2 regions of the Marinobacter sp. LM1 genome follow, and region 1 is predicted to be linked to the other one. Evidence: predicted binding sites of a transcription regulator. Region 1 holds the regulator's gene; the other holds the start of a gene.
The links. The regulator sigma-54, encoded in region 1, starts transcription at its own class of promoters, with help from an activator protein. The targets are predictions, from matches to a motif close to ANTGGCATNNANNTTGCTNT.
Positions count from the first base shown of each region.

Region 1 (11,767 bases):
GTTGGTCTCATCCACCACAGGGGCAGAAATCAGGTCGTAGCGTTCGAACAGAGTGGCGACCTTGGTATCGGACAGCGACACGGGAATGGGTTCAATGTCTGTGTCCATCACTTCCCGAACGGTAGCCGCGGGATTGGATACCAGCATCCGGGTAATGGGCAGCATGCCGATAAACTCGTCCCGACGGCTGACCACAATCAGGCTGTCGGTCATCGGGGGCAGGCTGCGGTGACGGCGCAGGTAGCGCAACACAACGTCGATGCTGATGTCCGGCCGCACCGTGATGGTGTCGGTGTTCATCAGGCCGCCAGCAGTGTCCTCCGGGTAAGCGAGGACTTCCTCTACCCGCTGACGGTCTTGCTCGTCCATGGTGTCCAGGACTTCCTGGATCACCGTGTCCGGCAATTGCTGAAGCAAGTCGGCCAGGTCATCCGACTCGAAATCTTCCAGAATGTCCGCCAGCTCCTGCGCGTTCAGCTGGCTCAGGAAGTAGCTACGAATATCGTCGCCAAGGTACTGGAGGACTTCCCCTTCCAGCTGCTTGTCGACCAGGTTCCAGAGCAGGGCCCGTTGGCGTGGTGGCGAGGATTCCAGAAGGTGAGCAATATCGCTGGGGCTCAGACCGCCATTCAGAATGCGGGCCACCTGCTTGAGGGCACCACTGTCCAGCGCTTCACTGAGTGAGCGAAGGCGTTGGCGGGCCTGGCTTTTTTCCAGAATGTCGGTCATTGAACCACCTGCGATCAGAAAACCTTTGCATTATAGCGGAGTTAGGTGGCACACGTGAGAAAGGATTGTAGGTGAATGACGAAACCGGAGGTTATTCCCCTTCACCAAAATAATCGTTGATCAGGGCAGCCAGCGCGTCGATGGCATCCTGTTCGTCCGGGCCATCGGCAACCAGTTCCACTTCGGTGCCCTGGCTGGCGGCCAGCATCATCACCTGCATGATGTTCTTGGCGTCTACGTCCCGGCCTTTGCCGCGGATTCGCACCTTGCTGTCAAAGTCTGATGCGGTGGCCACAAGCTTCGCCGTGGCCCGCGCATGCAGGCCGAGTTTGTTGATGATGGTGATGGGGCGGCAAATCATAGGCGCTCAGATTTCTCCCCGGGCTTGAAGGTGTGGCAGTTCGGTGTGGCGCACCTGCACATTGCGGTAATTGTCGCGGAAATAGCGTCCGAGCTGCTCACACACATAAACGGAGCGGTGCTGGCCACCGGTGCAACCGATGGAAATGGTCATGTAGCTACGATTGCTGTCGGCAAACGAGGGCAGCCAGGTATTCAGGAAGCCCGTGACGTCATCCACCATCTGACGTGTCAGCGGTTCCCGTTCAAGAAATTCGATGACCGGCTGATCAACGCCGGTGTGCTTGCGCAGGCTGGTGTCCCAGTATGGATTGGGCAGGCAGCGGACGTCGAAGACGTAGTCTGAATCCACCGGCACGCCATGTTTGAAGCCAAAGGACTGGAACAGCAGTGCCAGTTCCTGATCCTTGCGGCCGGCCACGCGCTGCTTGATCATGTCGCGTAGCTCATACATGGAGAGCCCGGTCGTGTTGACGTAAAGATCGGCCAGCTTTGACAGGGGTTCCAGTAATTGCTTTTCGTTGGTGATTGCCTCCCGCAGAGACGTCTTGTCATCGCTCAGCGGATGCTTGCGGCGGGTTGCGTGAAAGCGCTGCAGCAGTGACTGTTCGTCGGCATCCAGGAATATGATTTCAACCTCGACACCGGTCTGCTTCAGTTGCTGGTAGATGGTTTCAAAATTGGCCAGCTCGGCGGACAGGTTACGGGCATCAATACTCACGGCCATTTTTTTCAGCCGGCCGGGCGCTTCCTGGGTGGCCGCCTCTCGGGTCAGCGGGAACAGCAAGCCAATGGGCAGGTTGTCGATGCAGTAGAATCCCAGGTCTTCCAGCACATGCAGAGCCGTACTCTTGCCGGAACCGGATCGGCCACTGACGATAATCAGCTTCATGGGACTGTTTCTCCTTCAATCTGCCTGGCAGCCTGTCCAGATATCAGGCTGATCTCAGTGATTACTCTCCGCCATACGCTGGTAAAGGTTCGCGGCATCTTCACACTGGCGCAGCCGGGCGCAGAAGGTGCTGTCATTGAAGCGCTCCGCCAGCTGGCTCAGTAACTCCAGGTGTTCACTGGTGGCTTCTTTGGGGACGATCAGTGCAAACACCAGATCTACCGGCTGGTTATCGATAGCATCAAAGTCTACCGGCTCCTCCAGAGTCATCAGCACGCCGATGACCCGGTCCAGGCCTTCCAGTCGGCAGTGGGGGATGGCAATACCCTCGCCGATACCGGTGCTACCCAGCCGTTCGCGGGAGACCAGATTGTTGAAGATCTGGGTGTCGCTGAGGATTTCATCCTGAAAGTGAATCCGTTCAGCGATGAACTCCAGCACACGTTTCTTGCTTGAGGCCGGCACCTTACACAGGGTCAGTTCAGGGGCAAGAATATTGTCGATGGTCAGGGATGGCTCGCTCATGGATCGACTGCATGTCCGTAAAAAAAAGGCTGCGGCCGGTTAGCCCCGCCGCAGCTCGTTTCATGAAACACCCGGTAAGGTTCGCGCTTCAGCGACCGCCGTTACCGTGCATCCGGTCTACGTTCTTTTCCTTGTGCTTGAGGATCTGACGGTCCAGCTTGTCGACCAGAGCGTCGATTGCGGCGTACATGTCCTCATTTTCTGCCTTTGCGTGAATCTCACCACCAATCACGTGCAGCGTGGCTTCCGCCATCTGGCGCACCTTCTCGACCTCCAGTGTGACCTGGCAGTTACTGATGTGGTCGAAGTGACGCTCCAGCTTCTCGAACTTGGTGTTGACGTAATCCTTCAGAGCGGGAGTCAGTTCTACGTGATGGCCTGAAATGTTGAGTTGCATAGGCGTCTCCTGTTGTCATACTGCCGGCGTGCTTGCCGGCTTGCGTGCCAGTGCATCTTGCACCGGCGAAAGTTTAAACCAGGCGTTTTCGTTCGTTCGAGGGAGGAATATGCATGGCCTCCCGGTATTTGGCCACGGTACGCCGCGCCACGTTGATTCCCTGTTCCCCTAGCATGGCTGCAATTTTGCTATCGCTCAATGGCTTTTTCGGGGTTTCCTCGGCAATCAGCTTCTTGATCATCGCCCGGATGGCTGTAGACGAGCATTCGCCGCCCTCGGCGGTGCTGACGTGGCTGGAGAAAAAGTACTTCAGCTCAAAAATACCGCGGGGCGTGTGCATGTACTTCTGGGTGGTAACCCGGGAAATCGTGGACTCGTGCATTTCCACCGCCTGGGCAATGTCAGACAGGATCAGAGGCTTCATGGCTTCTTCGCCCTGATCGAGGAACCCTTGCTGGTGTTCAACGATGCGGGTGGCCACTTTCAGCAGGGTTTCATTCCGGCTTTGCAGGCTCTTGATAAACCATTTCGCTTCTTGCAGCTGGTCGCGCAGGTAGGTGTTATCGGCACTGCTGTCAGCCCGGCGGATCAGTGACGCGTAGCTGGCATTCACCCGGATACGCGGAGCGATTTCCGGGTTGAGTTCAACCCGCCAGCGGCCTTCGTGTTTGCGTACGATGACGTCCGGGATAACGTAATCCGGTTCGGCCCGGTCCACGACATCGCCAGGGCGAGGGTTCAGGCTGGTGATCAGGGCCAGTACCTGTTTCAGCTGGTCTTCCTTGAGCCGGCTGCGGCGCAACAGCTGTGCGTAGTCCCGGTTGCCAAGCAGATGCAGGAACTGGGTAACCACCAGTCTCGCCTGGCGCAGCCAGGGGGTATCCGGTGGCAGCTGGTTGAGCTGAATCAGCAGGCATTCCTGGAGATCCCGAGCGAACACGCCGGGCGGGTCGAAGTGTTGCAGGCGGTGGAGTACCGCTTCCACTTCGTCCAGTTCCAACGGGTCTTCTTCGGTTTCGTCCAGCAGGCCTGCGTGAATGTCCTCAATGTCAGACGTCAGGTAGCCGCGTTCATCCACAGCATCCAGCAGTGCGTGGGCAATGGCCTGATCCCGCTCGCTCAGAGGCGTCAGGTTCAGCTGCCACTCGAGGTGATCCTGCAGGGTTTCGGTAGGCGAGTTCCGGGTTTCGAAATCCGATTCGTGCTCGTCTTCGCCTTTGCTGGCCGGAGCCGGGGCAGACTGGTAGATGTCGTCCCAGGCGGTATCCACTGGCAGATCATCGGGAATGTTGTCCGGAATATCGTTCTCGGACGACCAGTCCGGGCCGTTCTCGGTTTCGTCCCAGTCCGGGCTCGCGTCCTGGTGGCTGTCGTCCTGGGTGGTCTCAGAGCCGGAAGCTTCGCTGTGCTCGTGCTCTTCGCGTTCGTCGCCTTCAGCGTGCTCATCGTCCTCGGAGGTTTCCAGCATGGGGTTTGATTCCAGCGCCTGCTGGATTTCCTGCTGGAGATCGAGGGTAGAAAGCTGCAGCAGGCGTATAGCCTGCTGCAGCTGGGGCGTCATGGTCAGACTCTGGCCCAGCTTAAGCTGTAATGAGGCTTTCATAACCATGGCTCAAGATCCATAACTCGTGGGCATCCCGGTTGTTGCTTTGCCGGCGCACAGGCCGAAAAAAATGTTGTACGCTGGTTACTTGCCATTGTCTGTAGACAGTATAAGCAAGTTTTTTGCCGAGTTTACTTGCTACAGATCATCAAAACAATCAGGCCTCGGATAAACCCTGTTTTATCAGGTCAGAGCCGGAACTCGTCGCCCAGATATACTTCTTTCACCTGCTGGTTTGCCAGAATGGCTTCGGCATTGCCGGAGGCAATGATGTGGCCTCCGGAAACGATGTAGGCATTCTCGCAGATGTCGAGGGTTTCCCGAACGTTGTGGTCGGTGATCAAGACCCCGATGCCCTTGTCCCGAAGGTGCCGGATGATGTGCTTGATGTCACTCACTGAGATGGGGTCTACGCCCGCGAAGGGCTCGTCCAGCAGAATAAAGGCAGGCTCCATGGCCAGCGCCCGGGCGATTTCAACCCTGCGGCGTTCGCCTCCGGATAGCGCCATACCCACGCTGTCTCGGATGTGAGTAATATGAAACTCTTCCAGCAACTCTTCCAGCTTGGCTTCCCGTTCCGCCCGACTCATGCCTTTGCGGGTTTCGAGGATGGCCATGATGTTGTCCCGCACGGTCAGTTTGCGAAACACGGAGGCCTCCTGGGGCAGGTAACCGATGCCCTTGCGGGCGCGCCCATGCATTGGCAGCGGGGTGATGTCCTGGGTGTCGATGGTGATCCGGCCGTGATCCGCAGGCACCAGGCCCACGATCATGTAGAAGCAGGTGGTCTTGCCGGCGCCGTTGGGGCCGAGCAGGCCGACAATCTCGCCGGAGCGAATTTCCAGAGAAACGTCCAGCACCACTTTTTTCTGCTTGTAGCTTTTTGCCAGATTACTGGCCCTGAGAACTGCCATCCGAACCTTTCCCGTCACTGGATTGAGCTGAATTACGAGGCTGAATCACCATTTCCACCCGGCCGGAGCCGCCGTCGGATGGCGTGCCGCCTTCCGCAGTAACAACGCGGCGAACGGTGTCGTAGTGGATGACGTCGCCCCGGAATACGTTGCCGTCTTGTTCAATAACGGCCTGGCGTTCAAAAATAACCAGGTTTTCATCGCCAGACCAGGTGATGTTCAGGGCCTTGGCATCGGTCGTGCCTTCGCCTTCCTGGCCGGGTTGCCGGTAATGGGCGGGGTTGCCGGCGGCTTCAATCCGGCTGACACCCTGTTGGTTGCGGTAAAGTACCACCCGATCCGCGTCCAGCCGGGTTTCGCCCTGAATCAGTTCGACAGCGCCGGTGTAAACGGCCGTTCCGGCGCTTTCATCCAGACGGGCCGAATCTGCACTGACCTTTATGGGGATATCGGAATCCAGGTTGAATGCCGATGCCGGGCCGGCCAGCAATGCCATGGCCAGAATCGCTGGCCGGCAGAAAGATCGTTTACCTGACGGTTTCATATTGTCCCTCTACCCGGGAGTTGAGTTCGAGAATGCGTTCGTTGATCCAGGCTTTCATACCGGTGGAGCGGGTGACGCCAAAAGGCTCGGTGATGGTCACCGGCTGGTCGGTGTAGACGGTGCCGTTGCTGTTGTCCAGGGTCAGTGCCTCGGTCTCCAGAACGGCTTCGCGGCCTTCGGCCTGTCGGGTCAATCGGACGTTCCCCGTAAGTTCCAGCTTTTCATTGTTCTGCTGAAGGCTACCTTCATTGGACTCGACGAGCCAAGGGTCGGGGCTGCCCTCACTGAAAAGCCGGGCTCTCGGCGTATCCAGATGAGCCGTGCCGGTTGCTTCAAACTGCTCAATTCTGGGGCTTTTGAGATCAATCTGGAGGTTCCCTTGCTCATCCCAGGCGCGGTATTGTCCGCCGATCACAAAGCCGTCGGGCTCTGCGGGCCCCCGTAGCTCGCTGGCGGCATTCCGCGAACTGACAGGTTCGTCACTTTGCCACAGCAGAAAAACGGTTGCTGTTACGGTGGCGGCAAGGGCCAGAGCTGTAATCCGCCGTTTGCCACGATCGCCGAAAAGCCGCTCGGTGATCATGCTGGCTCGTCCAGATAGGGGGCAAGAGTGTTGTCCAGGTGCCCTTGCGCCCAGAGCAGGAGATCGCAGGCCTCGCGCACAGCGCCCTGTCCACCGGGGCTGCGGGTACAGTAGTCGGCGTGTTGCTGAACCAGCCAGTAGCCGTTGGGTACCGTGATGCCAAGGCCGGCAAAACGCAGCGCGGGTAGGTCGGGCAGGTCGTCGCCCATGTAGGCAATCTGCTCCGGCGCAAGGTTCATATCCCGGATCAATTCCAGCAATGCGATTTTTTTGTCTTCGCGACCCTGCATCAGGTGCGGGATGCCCAAGTCCGACATTCGTCTTTCCGTAAGAGGAGAGCGTCGTCCGGTAATCACCGCCACGGTGATGCCTGCCTGCATCAGCTGTTTCAGGCCCAGGCCGTCAAGAATGTTGAAGGCCTTGAGTTCGTCGCCGCTGGCACTGAAATAGAGGCGACCATCGCTCATGATGCCGTCCACATCCAGGGCGATCAGGCGAATGCCCGATGCCTTGGCCTTCAGGGCTGCGTCCCAGTGGGTTTGTAACGGATGCGCTGTCTGAGTCATCAAATCACTCCGGCCCGCAGCAGGTCGTGCATATTAATGGCGCCCACCAGGGTGCCGTTTGCGTCGGTAACCGGCAAGGCGTTGATCTTCATTTCTTCCATGATATTCAAGGCTTCTGCCGCCAGGTGGTCTGCCCGGATGGTTTTGCCGTTGCGGGTCATCACGTCCTGGATGGGGGTAGTGTGCACATCCACGGATTTGTCCAGGGTCCGGCGCAGGTCGCCGTCGGTGAAGATGCCCGTCAGGGTGCCGGCGGCATTAACGACCGTGGTCATACCCAGGCCCTTGCGGGTTATTTCCAGCAGTGCCCCGCTCAGGGTTGTGCCCTCGGCAACCTGAGGAATCTGGTCACCGGTGTGCATGATGTCGGATACCCGCAGCAGCAGGCGGCGTCCAAGGCTGCCGCCGGGGTGGGAGAACGCGAAATCCTCGGCGCTGAATCCCCGGGCTTCAAGCAGCGCCACGGCCAGGGCATCCCCCATGACCAGGGTGGCGGTGGTGCTGGAGGTGGGTGCCAGGCCCAGGGGGCAGGCTTCAATGGCCACGCTGACATCCAGGTTGGCAACGGCCTCCTGTGCCAGTACGGAATCGGGTTTGCCTGTCATGCTGATCAATGGCGCGCCCATGCGCTTGATCAGAGGGAGAATGGTGACCACTTCGCTGGTGCTGCCGCTGTTGGATATGGCGATGACCACATCCTGGGGTGTTATCATGCCCAGATCGCCATGGCTGGCTTCGCCGGGATGAACAAAAAAGGCGGGCGTGCCCGTGCTGGCGAGCGTGGCGGCAATCTTGTTGCCGATGTGCCCCGATTTGCCCATACCTGTCACCACAACCCGGCCTTTGCAGGCCATGATGACCTCGCAGGCGCGGCTGAAGTCACCGTTTATACGGCTTTCCAGCGCTTCAATGGCTTCGCGCTCGATGCGGATTGCCCGTAGGGCCGAGTTGCAAAAGTCCTGGGTGTTGAAGGTATTTGATTCGGTCATGTCGGCTGGCTGTCTGCTCGATCTGGGATTTGAGGCCGAAGTATATCACTTCTGGTGCCCCCGGCTCGCCTGCATCAGGGATTCTGATCATTGCCATCAAGACATTTTACGTTGCTTTAATTGAGGTCTGGGAGAGCTTGTCATAATGTAGGCGCTCCTTGAAAGGGATGGATTATGGAGTCATCTGCGTACATAACACTTAGGGATGTGGTGTTTTCCCGTTCCGGGCGCCGGATTTTTGATGGAATCAGTCTGGATATTCCCAAAGGGAAGGTGACTGCCATCATGGGGCCCAGTGGTACCGGTAAAACCACGCTCCTCAGGCTCATTGGAGGTCAGCTTCGCCCGGATTCGGGCCAGGTGAATGTGGCAGGCCACGACGTGCCCGGGCTCAAGCGCAAGGCGCTCTACCAGCTGCGCGAGAAGATGGGCATGCTGTTTCAGAGTGGCGCGCTGTTCACCGATCTCAGTGTTTACGAGAACGTTGCCTTCCCGCTGCGGGTGCACACGTCATTACCCGAGGATATGATCCGGGACATTGTTCTGATGAAACTGGAGGCGGTGGGCTTGCGTGGTGCCAGAGAGCTGATGCCCTCAGAGTTGTCTGGTGGCATGACCCGGCGGGTGGCCCTGGCCCGCAGTATCGCGCTGGACCCGGAGTTGATCATGTACGACGAGCCCTTTGCCGGGCAGGATCCGATTGCCATGGGCGTGCTGGTCAAGCTGATCCGGGATCTCAACAGTTCCATGGGGCTGACCAGCGTTCTGGTGTCGCACGATGTGCCCGAATCCCTGAGTATTTGCCATTACGCCTGCATTATTGCCGACGGCAAGGTGATCGGTGAGGGCACTCCCGAGGAGCTGCGGGCGCATCCGTCTGAGCGGGTTCAGCAGTTTCTTGAAGGGCAGCCTGATGGCCCGGTGCCGTTCCATTACCTGAGTGGCGATGCAGCGGCTGATTTTGGTGTGGGAGGGCGGTCTTCATGATGGATCGTATTGCCGGCCTGGGGCGGCTCGGGATCGCGATCATCGCCTCCTTTGGTCGTTCCGGGCAGTTTCTGTTCGGTGTGCTGGCCGGTGTCCCCAGGCCTGCTACAGGTTTTCCCTTGCTGGTCAAACAGCTCTACGCCGTCGGCGTGTTGTCACTGGCGATTGTGGTGGTCTCAGGATTGTTTATCGGGATGGTGCTAGGGCTTCAGGGTTATACCATTCTCAGTGATTACGGCTCGGAGTCGGCGATTGGCCAGATGATTGCGCTCACGCTGGTACGCGAGTTGGGGCCGGTGGTGACGGCCCTGCTGTTCGCCGGTCGCGCGGGCTCCGCCCTGACGGCAGAGATCGGCCTGATGAAGGCGACGGAACAGCTCTCCAGTATGGAAATGATGGGGGTAGATCCGTTGCGCCGGGTCGTTGCACCGAGACTTTGGGCCGGTTTTCTCGCCATGCCGGTACTTGCCATGATTTTCTCGGTAGTGGGGATCTGGGGCGGCATGCTGGTTGGCGTGGAATGGCTTGGGGTGTTCGAGGGTTCCTTCTGGGGCAACATGCAGTCCTCCGTCGATTTTGTGGATGACGTGCTTAACGGCTTTATCAAGAGTGTGGTGTTCGGGTTCGTATGTGCCTGGATTGCGGTCTACCAGGGCTATGACTGCGTGCCCACCTCTGCTGGTATCAGTTCGGCGACCACCAAAACCGTGGTCTACTCATCGCTGGCAGTGCTCGGTCTCGATTTCGTACTGACTGCCGTCATGTTCGGTGATTTTTAACAGGATTCAGGGAGCCTTTCATGGCACAAAGAAGCACAGAAATCATTGTTGGGCTGTTCATGATTGCCGGTTTGGCCGCGCTCATGTTTCTGGCGCTGCAGGTGAGTGGCCTGTCGCCGAAATCCGCGGAGCAGACCTATACGCTGTATGCCAATTTCAACGATACCGGTGGCTTGACGCCCCGAGGCAAGGTTTCCATGGCTGGTGTCACTGTCGGTACCATCGAATCCATTACCCTGGACAGGGACACTTTCCAGGCGCGCGTAACCATGTCTATCCATGCTGAGGTTGATAACATCCCGGCCGACAGTGCAGCAGTAATACGTACATCCGGACTGCTGGGTGAGCAGTACATTGATATATCGATTGGCGGGGACCTGGAGTCGCTGAACGCGGGGGATACCTTTTATTCCACCCAGTCCGCCATGAATCTGGAACGGCTGATCAGTAACTTTGCCTCCGGCCGCTGAGCCAGAGCCATGCACAGGAGAAACTAATGAGTGTCCTGAAACACCGTTTGACGTTGATGATTGCCATGGTCGCCCTGATGGTGGGCCAGGTCTGGGCCGGCCCGGAGGAGGATCTGAAGCGTTACGTGGACGAGAATACCCAGAAGCTGGTGCAGAAGCTCAATGCCGAGAAAGGGTTGTACGAAAAGGATCCTGAGGCGTTTTATGCCAGCATGGATGAAACCCTTCAGGAGTTTGTCGATTTTCGCCGGATTGCTGCCCGGGTGATGGGTCGATATGCCCGCCAGACCACGCCAGAGCAGCGGGATGCTTTTGTCGAGAAGTTCAAGCGCAGCCTGTTTGACAGTTATGCCCAGGCCCTGGTTTCTGCGGAAGATTTCGAGATCATCGTCAAGGAAGCCACCATCCTTCCTCAGAATGAGGATCGCGCTTCGGTAGAAATGGAGTTGATCAGTGCCTCCGGCAACCGTTATCCGGTCACTTACTCAATGTACCGGACAGGTGACGACCGCTGGATGATGGAAAACGTCATCGTAGAGGGCGTGAACATCGGCCTTGCCTTCCGGGATCGCTTTGCCCAGGAAATGGAAGAGAATCGCGGCCAGGTTCAGGCGGTCATTGACGGCTGGGGTGACGCGGTTGAGGCCCTGAATCTGGACGAGCAGGTGGATCGTTCATGAGTGATCGGTTGCCGGGCATCGTCCGGAACGGCAAAACTCTTTGCGTAACCGGCGATGTCGATGCCGACACGGTCCTGGCGCTGCGCAAGCAGGGCGAACAGGAAATACGGCAGGCCGATGGGACGCTTGAGGTTGATCTGTCCGGGCTTGGCACCGCGCACAGTGTGGTGCTTTCGATGCTTTTGTGTTGGCAGCGTCTGGCGCTCAGCCGACATTGCCATCTCTCCTTCACAGGCGCCAGTGAGCGACTTCGTTCTCTGGCCGCACTCAGTAATCTTCAGGATCAGATTCCCGGATTTGCCGAGCACAGCTGACCGGCGCCCGGGAATTGGTTACAATTCCGCCCCTGATTTCAACTTAGTCGAGGAATCCTTATGGACGCCGCCCAGGTTACCGAACTTGTCAAAGAAGCCCTGCCCGGTTGCGAGGTTCAGGTACAGGTTGATGGCAACCACTATCTTGTTGTGGTGGTGGGTGACGTATTTGAGGGACTGCCCACCATCAAACGGCAGCAAATGATCAACAAGGTGCTATTCCAGCATGTCATGGACGGCACCATTCACGCCCTTCACCCGAAAGCCTTTACCCCGAGCGAGTGGGCCGATCAGCAGGCCGGCGCCTGAACCGAACAGGATAATTACCGTGGACAAACTATTGATCAGGGGTCGAAAGCCCCTGGATGGCGAAATTCGCATTTCCGGTGCCAAGAACGCGGCCCTGCCCATTCTGGCGGCGACACTGCTGGCGGA
Region 1 is NZ_CP114373.1:2,976,491-2,988,257, reverse strand. It holds gene mgtE (magnesium transporter) at 1-729, opposite strand, end outside; gene OZ656_RS13955 (HPr family phosphocarrier protein) at 821-1,090, opposite strand; gene rapZ (RNase adapter RapZ) at 1,097-1,981, opposite strand; gene ptsN (PTS IIA-like nitrogen regulatory protein PtsN) at 2,036-2,506, opposite strand; gene hpf (ribosome hibernation promoting factor) at 2,595-2,903, opposite strand; gene OZ656_RS13935 (RNA polymerase factor sigma-54) at 2,977-4,506, opposite strand; gene lptB (LPS export ABC transporter ATP-binding protein) at 4,695-5,420, opposite strand; gene lptA (lipopolysaccharide transport periplasmic protein LptA) at 5,398-5,964, opposite strand; gene lptC (LPS export ABC transporter periplasmic protein LptC) at 5,948-6,547, opposite strand; gene OZ656_RS13915 (HAD family hydrolase) at 6,544-7,113, opposite strand; gene OZ656_RS13910 (KpsF/GutQ family sugar-phosphate isomerase) at 7,113-8,102, opposite strand; gene OZ656_RS13905 (ABC transporter ATP-binding protein) at 8,277-9,089, shown strand; gene mlaE (lipid asymmetry maintenance ABC transporter permease subunit MlaE) at 9,086-9,868, shown strand; gene mlaD (outer membrane lipid asymmetry maintenance protein MlaD) at 9,889-10,338, shown strand; gene OZ656_RS13890 (phospholipid-binding protein MlaC) at 10,365-11,018, shown strand; gene OZ656_RS13885 (lipid asymmetry maintenance protein MlaB) at 11,015-11,332, shown strand; gene OZ656_RS13880 (BolA family protein) at 11,393-11,641, shown strand; gene murA (UDP-N-acetylglucosamine 1-carboxyvinyltransferase) at 11,661-11,767, shown strand, end outside.

Region 2 (11,767 bases), 1.9 Mb from region 1:
CGCTGAGCGGCTTCGGACGCCTCGGCGAGCGTCGCGTACTTGCCGTCGGGGCGTTCAGTGCCAAGGAAGCTGTACCAGTTACTCCAATCTTCGGCATAGAATTGATCGGGAGAAGCTGGCAGCTTCGGGTCTTTTTGGTAGTCCTCATAGTATTCCGCCTGTGTTTTTAGCCCCAAGCGTTGAGCGGCTTCGGACGCCTCGGCGACAGTGGCGTACTTCTCACTGGGGCGTTCAGTGCCAAGGAAGCTATACCAATCATCCCAATCTTCGGCATAGAAAACTGCGGGTTGTGATGGCAGCTTCGGGTCTTGTTGGTAGTCCTCAAAGTATTCCGTCTGTGTTTTGAACCCCAGGCGCTGAGCGGCTTCGGACGCCTCGGCGAGCGTCGCGTACTTTTCTATGGGGCGCTCAGTGCCAAGGAAGCTATACCAATCACCCCAATCTTCGGCATAGTGTTTGTCGGGAGCTGCTGGCAGCTTCGGGTCTTTTTTGTAGCCCTTGTTGTATTCATCTCTTATTTTGAAGCCCAATCGCTGAGCGGCTTCGGACGCCTCGGCGAGCGTCGCGTACTTTTCTATGGGGCGCTCAGTGCCAAGGAAGCTATACCAATCACCCCAATCTCCGGCATAGAATTGGTCGGGATTTGCTGGCAGCTTCGGATCGTTTCGGTAGCTCTTCTTGTATTCCGGCTGCGTTTTGAATCCCAAGCGCTGAGCGGCTTCTGAGGCTTCGGCGAGCGTGGCGTACTTAGTTGTCATGAGTGAGTCCTTTCTTGATTGGAGAAATTAAGCCGTGCTCGGGCGACAATCTGCTCAAATGCGCCCGCATCTGCTTATCAGTGAGTTCGGTGTAGACCTGCTGACTTTCTATCGATTTATGGTGTAGGGCGTTTTTAATGATCAGAGAATCAGCGTTTGCATCAGCCAGAGCTTGCCCATACGAGTGTCGGTGGGCGTGTGCGGTCGTGCCCGCTTCTTTTGAAAAAGGTAAACCAATTCTTTCAACGGCTCTTTTAAGCGATTGGTTATAGCCTTTGATTGAGTGCGGAGCGCCCGATTGCGTCGTGAATGCAAACGGATGTTTACCGTCATCGGGGTATCGCTGGTAGGTCAGGTAAAGCCGCCAAAGGTCGTTAAAGGTTTCACCAGCACTCCTTGGAAACCACCAAACCTGAAGAAAGTGGCGACTTTCATTGTCCTCTTTGGGCGCTTTCCAACCTGCATGCAGCGTATGGGATTTCGAATATTCAAATCGCGGTTGCATCCCATACTTGTTGAGCAACTCTTCGCGCCTGCTGGGGCCGTTTGGACGGGGCCGCCCTTTATCGGGATGAAAAATTTTGACCAGTGCGGTTCCGTCCTCCCACGGCACGACATCTTCTACCCAAAGGTGAAAGCACTCGCTGAGCCTTAGTCCGCCGTAATGCATCAGCATGGTAATGAGCACATTCTTCAGGTCCAGGCGCTCATGAACTACGTCGCTCGTTTCAAAGCCATATCGAGTGAAGCCATTCCACAAGAGGTCGTCAATCCGTCCAGAAGGAAAGCTTTTCTTACCCTCATTGCCGTTAGAACGCGACACCTTCCTGGGCATGACCTTCCGGAAATAAGAAGGGTCTGGTTTGTTGGCCCAAAGGTGGGAAAGAAAAGCCCGCCGTTTCTTCTGGTAGAAGGCTGCGAGGCCCATCCACTCCTCGTAACGAGTAGGTTTCACCGTTGGGTTTATTTGAAGCTTTTTCTCTTCGTACTGCTCGGAGAGCCAGTCTGTGTATTGTGTTATGAGGCTGATTAGAAAGGCCGCGTCCTTATCGTCGCGTGGTTTCCACCGCAGCCAACTCGGATCGCTACCGTCCTCGCCAATCGTTCCGGTGTAGAGGCTGTTTGAAAATTCTCGAAACAGTTGGTGAGGAGTTCCAAAGCAGTCTTTATTCTGATTCGTGTAATCGATGAGGAGTCGAACCGCAAAAGCGCTCCTGTCTTTCCAGCTCCGCGATTTGTATCGATGAGCGATCAAATAATCCAAATAACTTTTCAGCAAACCATCTTGGGTGACGATCACCGGAAGACTTATCTTCGTCCCCGTGTTGTCTACTTTGATATTTGCCTCTATGCAGACGCTGTTCAGCACGCAATTTCCAATCAGTAAAATGGTATGTTCGTAATTCCACTATATATGCGTTCATGCTCAAAAAAAACCAGATTTCGATTTCTGGCCTAGGTTTTTGATGCTTTTTAGGATATTTTTTCTATTCCACTAATGCTGCGATTGAGACCGAGTTCGACGGGCCACAGGTGGGTTAAATCATTGGCAAACCGCTCACGCTTCTCGTCGCTCCACTGCGAAGCGCCGTGCTCCCAGGCCCAGGCCAGCGGAACCACATGATCAACGTCGATATCTGAGGCGTTTTGAATGACCTTGCCGGTAAAGGGACTGATCCAACGACCTCGTGTGACCCGGCAGCGATCGGCACTGGCAAACTGAACCGGTTGGACCGTCGAGGTTTCAATCAGCGCCTCGGCACGGGCATCCTGACAGTCGCCATCAGTATCGTCCCAACCGTGGCCAAAGGCGCTTCGTTGATAGTCAGCCTTACCGCCTGTCTCGGTGCGATCTGAGCTATGGCTATCAAGGCTGATGCCGCTAGGCAGTCGGCCACCGGAATCAAGGCAGTCTTGCAGTGAGTCGAAGCCGGTGTAGGATTGGGTGCGATCGTACCAGGCGCTCTGGGGCGGGTGGCAAAGGCCACTGTTGGATTTTTTGATCAGTTCCGCAGTCAGGGGCGTACTGGTCAGTAGTAAAATAACGGCAAGAGCGCCGATCCTCAGTCGCATGGCGTTTGGATTCCTTTCAAGTCGACAAGTAAGCGTCAGCACAGGCGTTGAGCGCCGAACGGGACACAGAATACTGGGTCCGTTCGGATCGTCCAAATTTGGACGCTTGAGACGCTTTTTTCTATTAACAACAACGGAGACCAATACTCACTTATGGCCATCCATTTTTATGCGAAGGGCCGGCTTTCATCGGGTTTTTATGGCTGGCACGTGACAGCGACACTCAGAGGAAAGCGCTATCAAAAATACCTCAGCTTGAGACCGCCAAAACCGACGATTCCCGCCAAGGTCTGGTATCGCTACCAGGAAACCCGGGCACGCTATTACGATGCTCGGTGGTCTGCCCGCGCTGCGGCTTTGCAGTACATTGATGCCTTGAAAACAAACCATCCAAACACGCGCCCGGGGCGTGGCGTTGGGTTTCGTGGCATCACGATGGGGATCACCACCGGTGACCGGGTGGATCAGGAGCACTGTTATTTCTCGGTAAACGAGCCGGGGCGGCCAGTGCGCTTCTACATCACCGGGGATTGCACCTTATCCCAAGCCTGGCAGCAGGCAGTTGACCACTGGGGGCAGGTGTTCGGTATTCGTCCCAAAGACATTAAACGCAAACTCAACAATCCCGTCAGCCCCGGAGCATTCAAAGCCCTTCGAAGTCAGCTCAACGATCATGAGGGTTGCAACATTTCCGTTGAGGCTCTGCACCATGTGTATGCCGAACAGCGAGCCGAGCTCGAGCGACAAAAAGCACGGGAGCAAACGAAGGGCGAAGTGACCGAGGATGATCTGTTGGGGTGGTACGCCAGCCTGAAGCAGGAAATCTCGGAGTATCAGAATCGGTGAATTAAGACGGAGCGGCGGGGGAGGCGAAGGATGCCAAGCCTCTCCCTGACCGTCACACCACTGAGCAGGTGTCGCATGTGCCTGACATCCAATGTCGGACTTGATCGAGAGAACTGGATTCTCTCGACCCAACTTTACGCTAGCATATAAATTGTCTATGGTACAGCTAGCGTATTGAATAACAGCGACTACTCTGCCGTTCAGCCCATGACTGCCGACCGGAACTAACATCTCTTCTGATGGCTATTCTCTATTAATCCCGAGATTGTTTAAATGCCAATTGAAATTCTGAAACTCGATCAGAAAATTCGCCCCTTTCATTTTTACCAAGTGCTTCTCCACATCTTGCCAATCGGGAAATTGGGAAACTGGCTCTTCCTTCGTGAATTCACAAAGTCAAACCCATCTTTCGTAAAGCATTCTTGGCTGCAGCTTCTTGGACGACCTTCTTATTTTTCGACTTCTTATGCGAAAACCACTCAACATCTTCAGGATACCCAGCTATAACATCCTTTTTTTCTTTACCCTTTCTATCGTCACCCTTATATCGAACATCTGAGAGTAATCGCGCCAGAACATCTTCAAACTCACTTCTCTTCCTCACAGAAAAGCATAAACCACTCATGCTTATCTCCCCATATCCTCCGCTATCACATCTTTTTCTAACCAAACGGCGTTCAATCTCAACCACATATATCGGATCATCAAGCGTAGTTATTTTTACAACTAACGCACCGCGAGTTCGAGAGGATCCGGAGTAAAGGTAGGGCCAGCCTCGGACTCCGGCAGGGACGTCATCAGAGTAATCAAACGGCTCCAAAGCTATCAACTCTGGCTCCTTATCACCACAAAATCCTTTACGAAAAGTAAACCATTCGACCTTTAATATTTTGTGTGGGAATTCACTCCTCAGGTAGCAGAAGGCATCCCACATATCTCTTAGCATCCCCTTTGATTGGAGCTTCAGTGGTGCCTCAAAAAACACCTCCCCCACGCCTTTATCATTTCCGAACCGATCATCGCTCGAATACCGGTCCGCAAAGCTCTCACCATGTTGAAAAACATTATTACCAGCGCCTGAGCTATGATTAACTTTTTCCTGGCCTATAGGTGAAACATCAACATCTGGGTGAGCCAGCTCAACAAATTCTGGATCCTCAACCGCCTTCCTCGGTCCTGATCGGTCAGGATTCTGGCGGCTCGTTACAGGAAGTTTTCCGGAGGGCAGGTCACGCTTTCCTCGGCCAGGATAAGATGCAGGTATTGTCTCAGCGCTCTCTGTCGCTTTCGCTCCAGAACCCCTTATCAACCTATGAAGTTTAATTTCCGGGCCTGCAGGTGGACTACATCCCAAAATATTCAATGCCAAGAACGAACGACCACTATCGAATGAAATCCCTTGAACCCGGATTCGGGCCCTTTGCTCGTGCCATGGCCGTACTTTAAGATGAACCAGTGGATACTTTCCAGACACGGATATACCTTCGATAGCCAAATCCATTTGCGCATAAATGTCTTTTGCTGATACCTTGGCGTACTTATTATATTTTAGCCACGCCAAAAACCTAGCATCTGCCTCTACAAGCTTTGAATTCCCCTTTATTGAAATATTCCAAACACCATCTGATTCAGACTCCAAAAAGTTTGAGAGCATATAATTGTATGGGTCATCCCAATCTCTAAACAGGTGCTTTGCCAATATCCTCTTTATTTCTTGGGAGGATCCATAACACCGGGAAAAGAATTCTAGGCACGGAACCAGAAGAGTTCGTTTTTCTCCATCTTTTAACTTAATAAAATAGTTCTTGTCTTTTGTGTACTTTAATGGATAAACATGGAGGGGATATGGAGCGTCGCAAATTCCATGGTAGTAGTCGTAAAAGGATACATGGTGCCATCCATCCCTATCAAAGCTTACTTCAAACTCTGCTGTTTCAAAATCCACTTCACCAATACAGCAGCCATTCTTCCATATAGTCCCAATCCTAGCTTGTCCTAATAGAGTTATTGGCACAGACCGCGTGAAATATTCACCCAACCTATTATCTGCCAGAAACTCACGCAGAACCAAGATAACTTTCGGTTGATTAAAATCATCATTTTTTGTGACCCCTCCATACCACCACACAACGAACGCGGCGTGACTGCTCGAAAACTGCTCACTAAGATTTACGGGGCTTTCTGCGGCTTTAACAGGGAAATTCAGCTTGTTTTTCATCAGGCACAGACAACAGGTATAAGCTTCTATCTATCGATCTGAGATGTCCCCAGATACGACACCAGTTAGGCACCATACCTCTGTCTCACCTATTTTAAAACCGTCTCACCTATTAAAAGAAATGACAGCCACCGCCCACCAGCGCCACTGCAGACGCCGTGTGATGAGGCGCCCTGAATGGTGGCTGACGCCAGCCACCTGGCTTTAGCGGCTGGCCAGCAACGGAATGCACGCTGGCCACCTCCATGGCTGCCTCATCTGGCAAACCTGGCAGAATGCCCGGTAACCGGCTCGCCAGCATACTTTTACCGGTTCCTGGCGGGCCGAAAAACAGCAGATTGTGACCGCCAGCTGCGGCCACCTCCAGCGCCCGACGGGGCACTTGCTGGCCTCGCACCTCTGAGAGATCGGCCACAGACACCGCTGCGGAACCGTCTCCCGGCGTTTCAGATCGAGGAACAGGAACCAGCCTGGCACGGCCCGTCAGATGCTCACACACTGTCAGCAGATGGCTCGCGGCAAGCACATCATCACGGCTGGCAAGGGCAGCTTCCTCGGCGTTGTCCTGAGGTAGCAACAGCGAACGGCCTGCTTCGCGAGCCGCCAGTACCGCGGGCAATATCCCCTTGAGGGGCCGAAGCGCACCATCCAGGGACAGTTCTCCGAGAAACTCGTGGCTTTCGAGGCTTTCGGGGGGAATCTGGCCGGAGGCGGCCAGGATGCCCAGGGCAATGGGCAAATCAAAACGGCCACCTTCTTTGGGCAGGTCAGCAGGCGCGAGGTTGATGGTGATTCTACGGGCGGGGAATTCGAAACCGGCATTCAGCAGTGCACTGCGAACCCGATCCTTGCTTTCCCTCACTCCGGTTTCCGGCAGCCCGACTATGGATAATGCCGGCAGGCCACCAGACAGGTGCACCTCAACGGTAACCGGGGGAGCAGACACGCCAATGCTGGCGCGCGAATGGACAATAGCGAGCATGACAACCTTCCATGGCACAGAACAATCAGTCGTTGCGGGCAGCGACCCTGCCGCCCGGGCAAACCATCAGGAACTCTGGCGTTGCTCCAGTTCGGCAACACGTTTTTCCAGGGCCTCAACCTTTTCACGGGTTTTCATCAGGACCGCCTGCTGGGCATCAAATTCTTCCCGGGTCACCAGCTCCAGCCGGGACAGAACCGACATCACCGTGGCCCGGGCCTGGGTTTCAAAATCTTCCCGTGCTGCCCGCGCCATATCGGGAACAAACTGGCCAAACTGACCCTGCAACTGAGAAAAAATTTCCTGGGGCCCTTTCATCAATCACCTCTCGAATCGGTTTTTCGGCGATATCAGACTATTTTCCGTGTCGCCGGGGTGTTTGCGGGAGTGTATCACACCCTACCCCCTGCCATACTGTACCCGGTCGGCATTATAATGGCCGCGGCCGATGGCCCGACTGCGCTGTTTTGAGACAATCGCAGGCACAATGCACCACAACGGTGCATCAAGCTGCGCCATTTCGGCACAGACAATAATTAAGAGTTTGTTTTAAAACATATTTTTTGCGTTGGCATACCCGATGCTAAAGCCCTCGTACGCAATCCGCACAATTGATGTGCGAGGTGGCAGCATCCCGAACTCAACAACCGGCCGACGGGCCCTCACTGTTGGGACGGCTTTACCAAGGAGAAAGCAATGAAACTTGTGACAGCGATCATCAAGCCTTTCAAATTGGATGATGTCCGTGAGGCACTATCCGAGATTGGCGTACAAGGCGTAACCGTCACTGAAGTCAAAGGCTTCGGTCGGCAGAAAGGCCACACAGAGCTCTATCGTGGCGCGGAATACGTGGTGGATTTCCTGCCCAAGGTCAAAGTGGAGATCGCCATTGGCGACAACCTGCTGGACCAGGTCATCGAAGCCATCACCAAGGCAGCCAACACCGGCAAGATCGGCGACGGCAAAATATTCGTGACTGAACTGGAACAGGCTATCCGGATCCGGACAGGCGAAACCGGCGAAGAAGCGGTCTGATCCAGAACTGACACCCAGCCAACGCAAAAACTTATAACCTGAAGAGCCTTGTGCGGAGGGCTTCCTATGGAAAGCAATCTCTTTCACCTGCAGTATGCAATAGATACCTTTTATTTCCTCGTGTGTGGCGCATTAGTCATGTGGATGGCCGCAGGCTTTGCCATGCTCGAGTCCGGCCTGGTGCGTGCTAAAAACACCACCGAAATCCTGACCAAGAACGTCGCGCTCTTTGCCGTGGCCTGCACCATGTACCTGGTGTGCGGTTACGCCATCATGTACGGCGGTAACGTCTTCCTCTCCGGCATCGCCGATGTGGACGTGGACGGCGTACTGGGTGACTTCGCCACCCGTGAAGACGGCTTCACCGGCGGCTCCATCTACTCGGCGGCCTCTGACTTCTTCTTCCAGGTCGTGTTCGTGGCCACCGCGATGTCCATCGTGTCCGGCGCCGTTGCTGAGCGCATGAAGCTGTGGGCGTTCCTGGTATTCGCCGTCTTCATGACTGGCTTTATCTACCCGCTGGAAGGCGCGTGGACCTGGGGTGGCGCCGATGTGTTCGGTATGTACAACCTCGGTGATCTTGGCTTCAGTGACTTCGCCGGCTCCGGCATCGTACACATGGCAGGTGCCGCTGCGGCCCTGGCTGGTGTACTGCTGCTTGGCCCGCGTAAAGGCAAATACGGCCCCAACGGTGAAATCCGTGCCTTCCCGGGCGCCAACATGCCACTGGCCGCTCTGGGTACCTTCATCCTGTGGATGGGCTGGTTCGGTTTCAACGGTGGTTCTGTACTGAAACTCGGCGACGTAGCCAGTGCCAACTCCGTGGCCATGGTGTTCCTGAACACCAACGCAGCCGCTGCCGGTGGCGCTATTGCCGCCCTGATCACCGCTCGCCTGATGTTTGGCAAGGCTGACCTGACCATGCTGCTGAACGGTGCGATCGCCGGTCTGGTGGTAATCACCGCCGAGCCATCCACCCCGAGCGCGCTGACAGCCACTATCTGGGGCGCCCTGGGCGGCATCCTGGTGGTACTGAGCATCGTCACTCTGGACAAGCTGCGCATCGACGATCCGGTCGGCGCCATCTCTGCCCACGGTGTCTGTGGTCTGCTGGGCCTGCTACTGGTACCGGTTACCAACGGCGATGTGAGCTTCAGCGGCCAGATCATCGGCGCCCTGACCATTTTTATCTGGGTATTCGTAGCCAGTCTGGTCGTCTGGGGTATCCTGAAGGCTGTCATGGGCATCCGTGTGACCGAAGAGGAAGAGTACGAAGGTGTCGACCTCTCCGAATGCGGTATGGAAGCCTATCCGGAGTTTGTCAGCGGCAAGCAGTAACACCGCTACCTACCGGAATAAAAAAGGGCGCCCTTGTGGCGCCCTTTTTCTTTAAGCTCTGGTTCAACCCTCTTCCGGGCGAACCTCATCTTCCAGCGCATCCACCATAAACTGCGGCATGGCCAAGGCACCGTGGTGCACCCCGGCATTATAGTAACGGGTGACAAAGGGGCGGTTGTTGGCATCTTCCTCGCGGAAATACTTCAGCGGGTTTTCCTTGCTGCCCATGGTGCAGCTCCACCAGCCCGTGGGGTATACCGGCTGGGGGAATGGCAATGTCTGCACATGGCCAAAACCGGCTTTGTGCATGTCATCGTGAATGTCCTTGATGATGGTATTGGTGTGCAGCAGGGGGGATTCGCTCTGCTGCACGATGATACCGCCCTCCCTCAGGGCCAACATGGCATCGCGATAGAAATCCAGTGCGAACAGGCCTTCCGCAGGACCCACCGGGTCGGTACTGTCGATAATCAGCACATCAATGCTGTTCGGCTCGATATCACGCATCCACTGGATGCCATCACCGAAAAAGAAGTTGGCACGGGGGTCGCCATTAGCTTCGCACAGTTCTGGAAAATACTTCTCAGACATGCGGGTTACCCGCTCATCGATCTCCACCTGCCAGGCTTCCTGCACTCCAGGGTGTTTCAGCACTTCTTTCAGGGTGCCGCAGTCGCCACCACCGACGATGACCACTTTTTTCGGGTCCTTGTGGGTGAACAGCGCAGGATGGGTCATCATTTCGTGGTACAGGAAATTGTCCCTGGTGGTCAGCATCACACAGCCGTCCAGAACCATCAGGTTGCCGAAGGTTTCGGTTTCATAGATTTCGAGTTTCTGAAATGGCGTCTGCTCTTCATGGAGCTTGCGCTTTACCTGCAGGGAAAAAGCGGTGCCCTGGTCCTGAAATACCTCGGTGAACCAGCCTTCGTTCAATGCGGTCATGTCTGTCTCCCACTGTGTGCCGCTGCAATGTGCCGGGGCATCTGAAAGGGGCGTATTGTAGGTGCAGTGGTCAGCTCCTACAATGCAGCCTGTTACCGGCCCGCCGGCCGCCCCGGGTTTCCTGACAGGATAGCAACAATGGCTGAAACCGCTGCATCACCAGCCCACAAGGTCTACAACATCGCTCACTGGAGTGACGGATACATTTCAGTCAACGGTCAGGGCGAGGTTGAAATCTGCCCGGACCGGGGCAGAAGCGACGCCCGCATCAACCTGCCGGCGCTGACTCGTTCGCTGGCCGAAGCCGGTGTGCCCCTGCCGGTTCTGATTCGCTTTACCGATATCCTGCATGACCGGGTCAACAAGCTCTGCAATGCCTTCAACAAAGTCACTCAGGAGCAGGGCTACCGGGGCCGCTATACGGCGGTTTACCCCATCAAGGTAAACCAGCAGCGCCGGGTGGTGGAAGAACTGCTGTCAGCCGAACCGGCCGCCTCGGCCAACCAGGTGGGCCTTGAAGCCGGCAGCAAACCGGAGTTGATGGCCGTACTGGCGCTGGCAAAGCAGGCCGGTTCGGTGATTGTCTGCAACGGCTACAAGGACCGGGAGTACATCCGCCTGGCACTGATCGGCCAGAAACTGGGTCACCGGGTGTTTATCGTGGTGGAAAAGCAGTCGGAACTGCCACTGATTCTGGAAGAAGCAAAAAAGCTGGGCATTTCCCCGCTGATTGGCGTGCGAGCCCGGCTGGCGACTATTGGCAAGGGCAACTGGCAGAATACCGGGGGCGAGAAGTCCAAGTTCGGTCTGTCTGCCAGCCAGGTGCTGGATGTGGTGGATACCCTGAAACAGGCCGGAGCCCTGGGCACCCTGCAACTGCTGCATTTCCATCTGGGCTCACAGATTGCCAATATCCGGGACATCCAGACCGGCTTGCGTGAGTGCGCTCGCTTCTACACGGAACTGCACGCTATGGGCGCCCCCATCGGTACCGTCGATATCGGCGGCGGCCTGGGTGTCGACTACGAAGGAACCCGTTCCCGCAGTAGCTGCTCCATGAACTACAGCGTATTCGAATACGCCTACAACGTGGTGCACGTGCTGCAGTCCGAGTGTGACCGCCAGGGTATCCCGCACCCGGACCTGATCAGTGAATCCGGCCGGGCGCTCACCGCCCATCATTCGGTACTGGTCACCAATGTGATTGACCGCGAATACCCGGACAACCGCGAGCCTACGGAACCCGCTGCTGAGGCCCCCGCGCCGCTGCAGGATCTCTGGCGAGACCTGGAAAGTCTTCAGGATGAAGGCTCGCCCCGCTCACTGGCGGAAATCTATCACGACATCCTGCACGCCATGGCCGATGTCCACGCCCAGTTTGCCCACGGTTTGCTGTCCCTGCAGGAGCGGGCCCAGGCCGAAACCCTGTACGTGCGCTGCTGCCGGATGCTCCGGGCCGAGCTGGACAGCGCCAACCGGGCGCACCGGGAAATCATCGACGAGCTGAACGAGAAGCTTGCGGAGAAACTGTTCGTGAACTTTTCCCTGTTCCAGTCCCTGCCCGATGTCTGG
Region 2 is NZ_CP114373.1:510,489-522,255, reverse strand. It holds gene OZ656_RS02340 (VPA1269 family protein) at 1-758, opposite strand, end outside; gene gmtY (gamma-mobile-trio recombinase GmtY) at 748-2,127, opposite strand; gene OZ656_RS02330 (HNH endonuclease family protein) at 2,232-2,831, opposite strand; gene OZ656_RS02325 (hypothetical protein) at 3,087-3,677, shown strand; gene OZ656_RS02320 (hypothetical protein) at 4,066-5,895, opposite strand; partial or broken gene OZ656_RS02315 (YifB family Mg chelatase-like AAA ATPase) at 6,023-6,877, opposite strand; gene OZ656_RS02310 (accessory factor UbiK family protein) at 6,944-7,195, opposite strand; gene glnK (P-II family nitrogen regulator) at 7,574-7,912, shown strand; gene OZ656_RS02300 (ammonium transporter) at 7,979-9,250, shown strand; gene speE (polyamine aminopropyltransferase) at 9,314-10,195, opposite strand; gene speA (biosynthetic arginine decarboxylase) at 10,334-11,767, shown strand, end outside.
Region 2: a site for sigma-54 is predicted at 7,445-7,464, ahead of glnK (P-II family nitrogen regulator). Genes of this name have one in related genera too.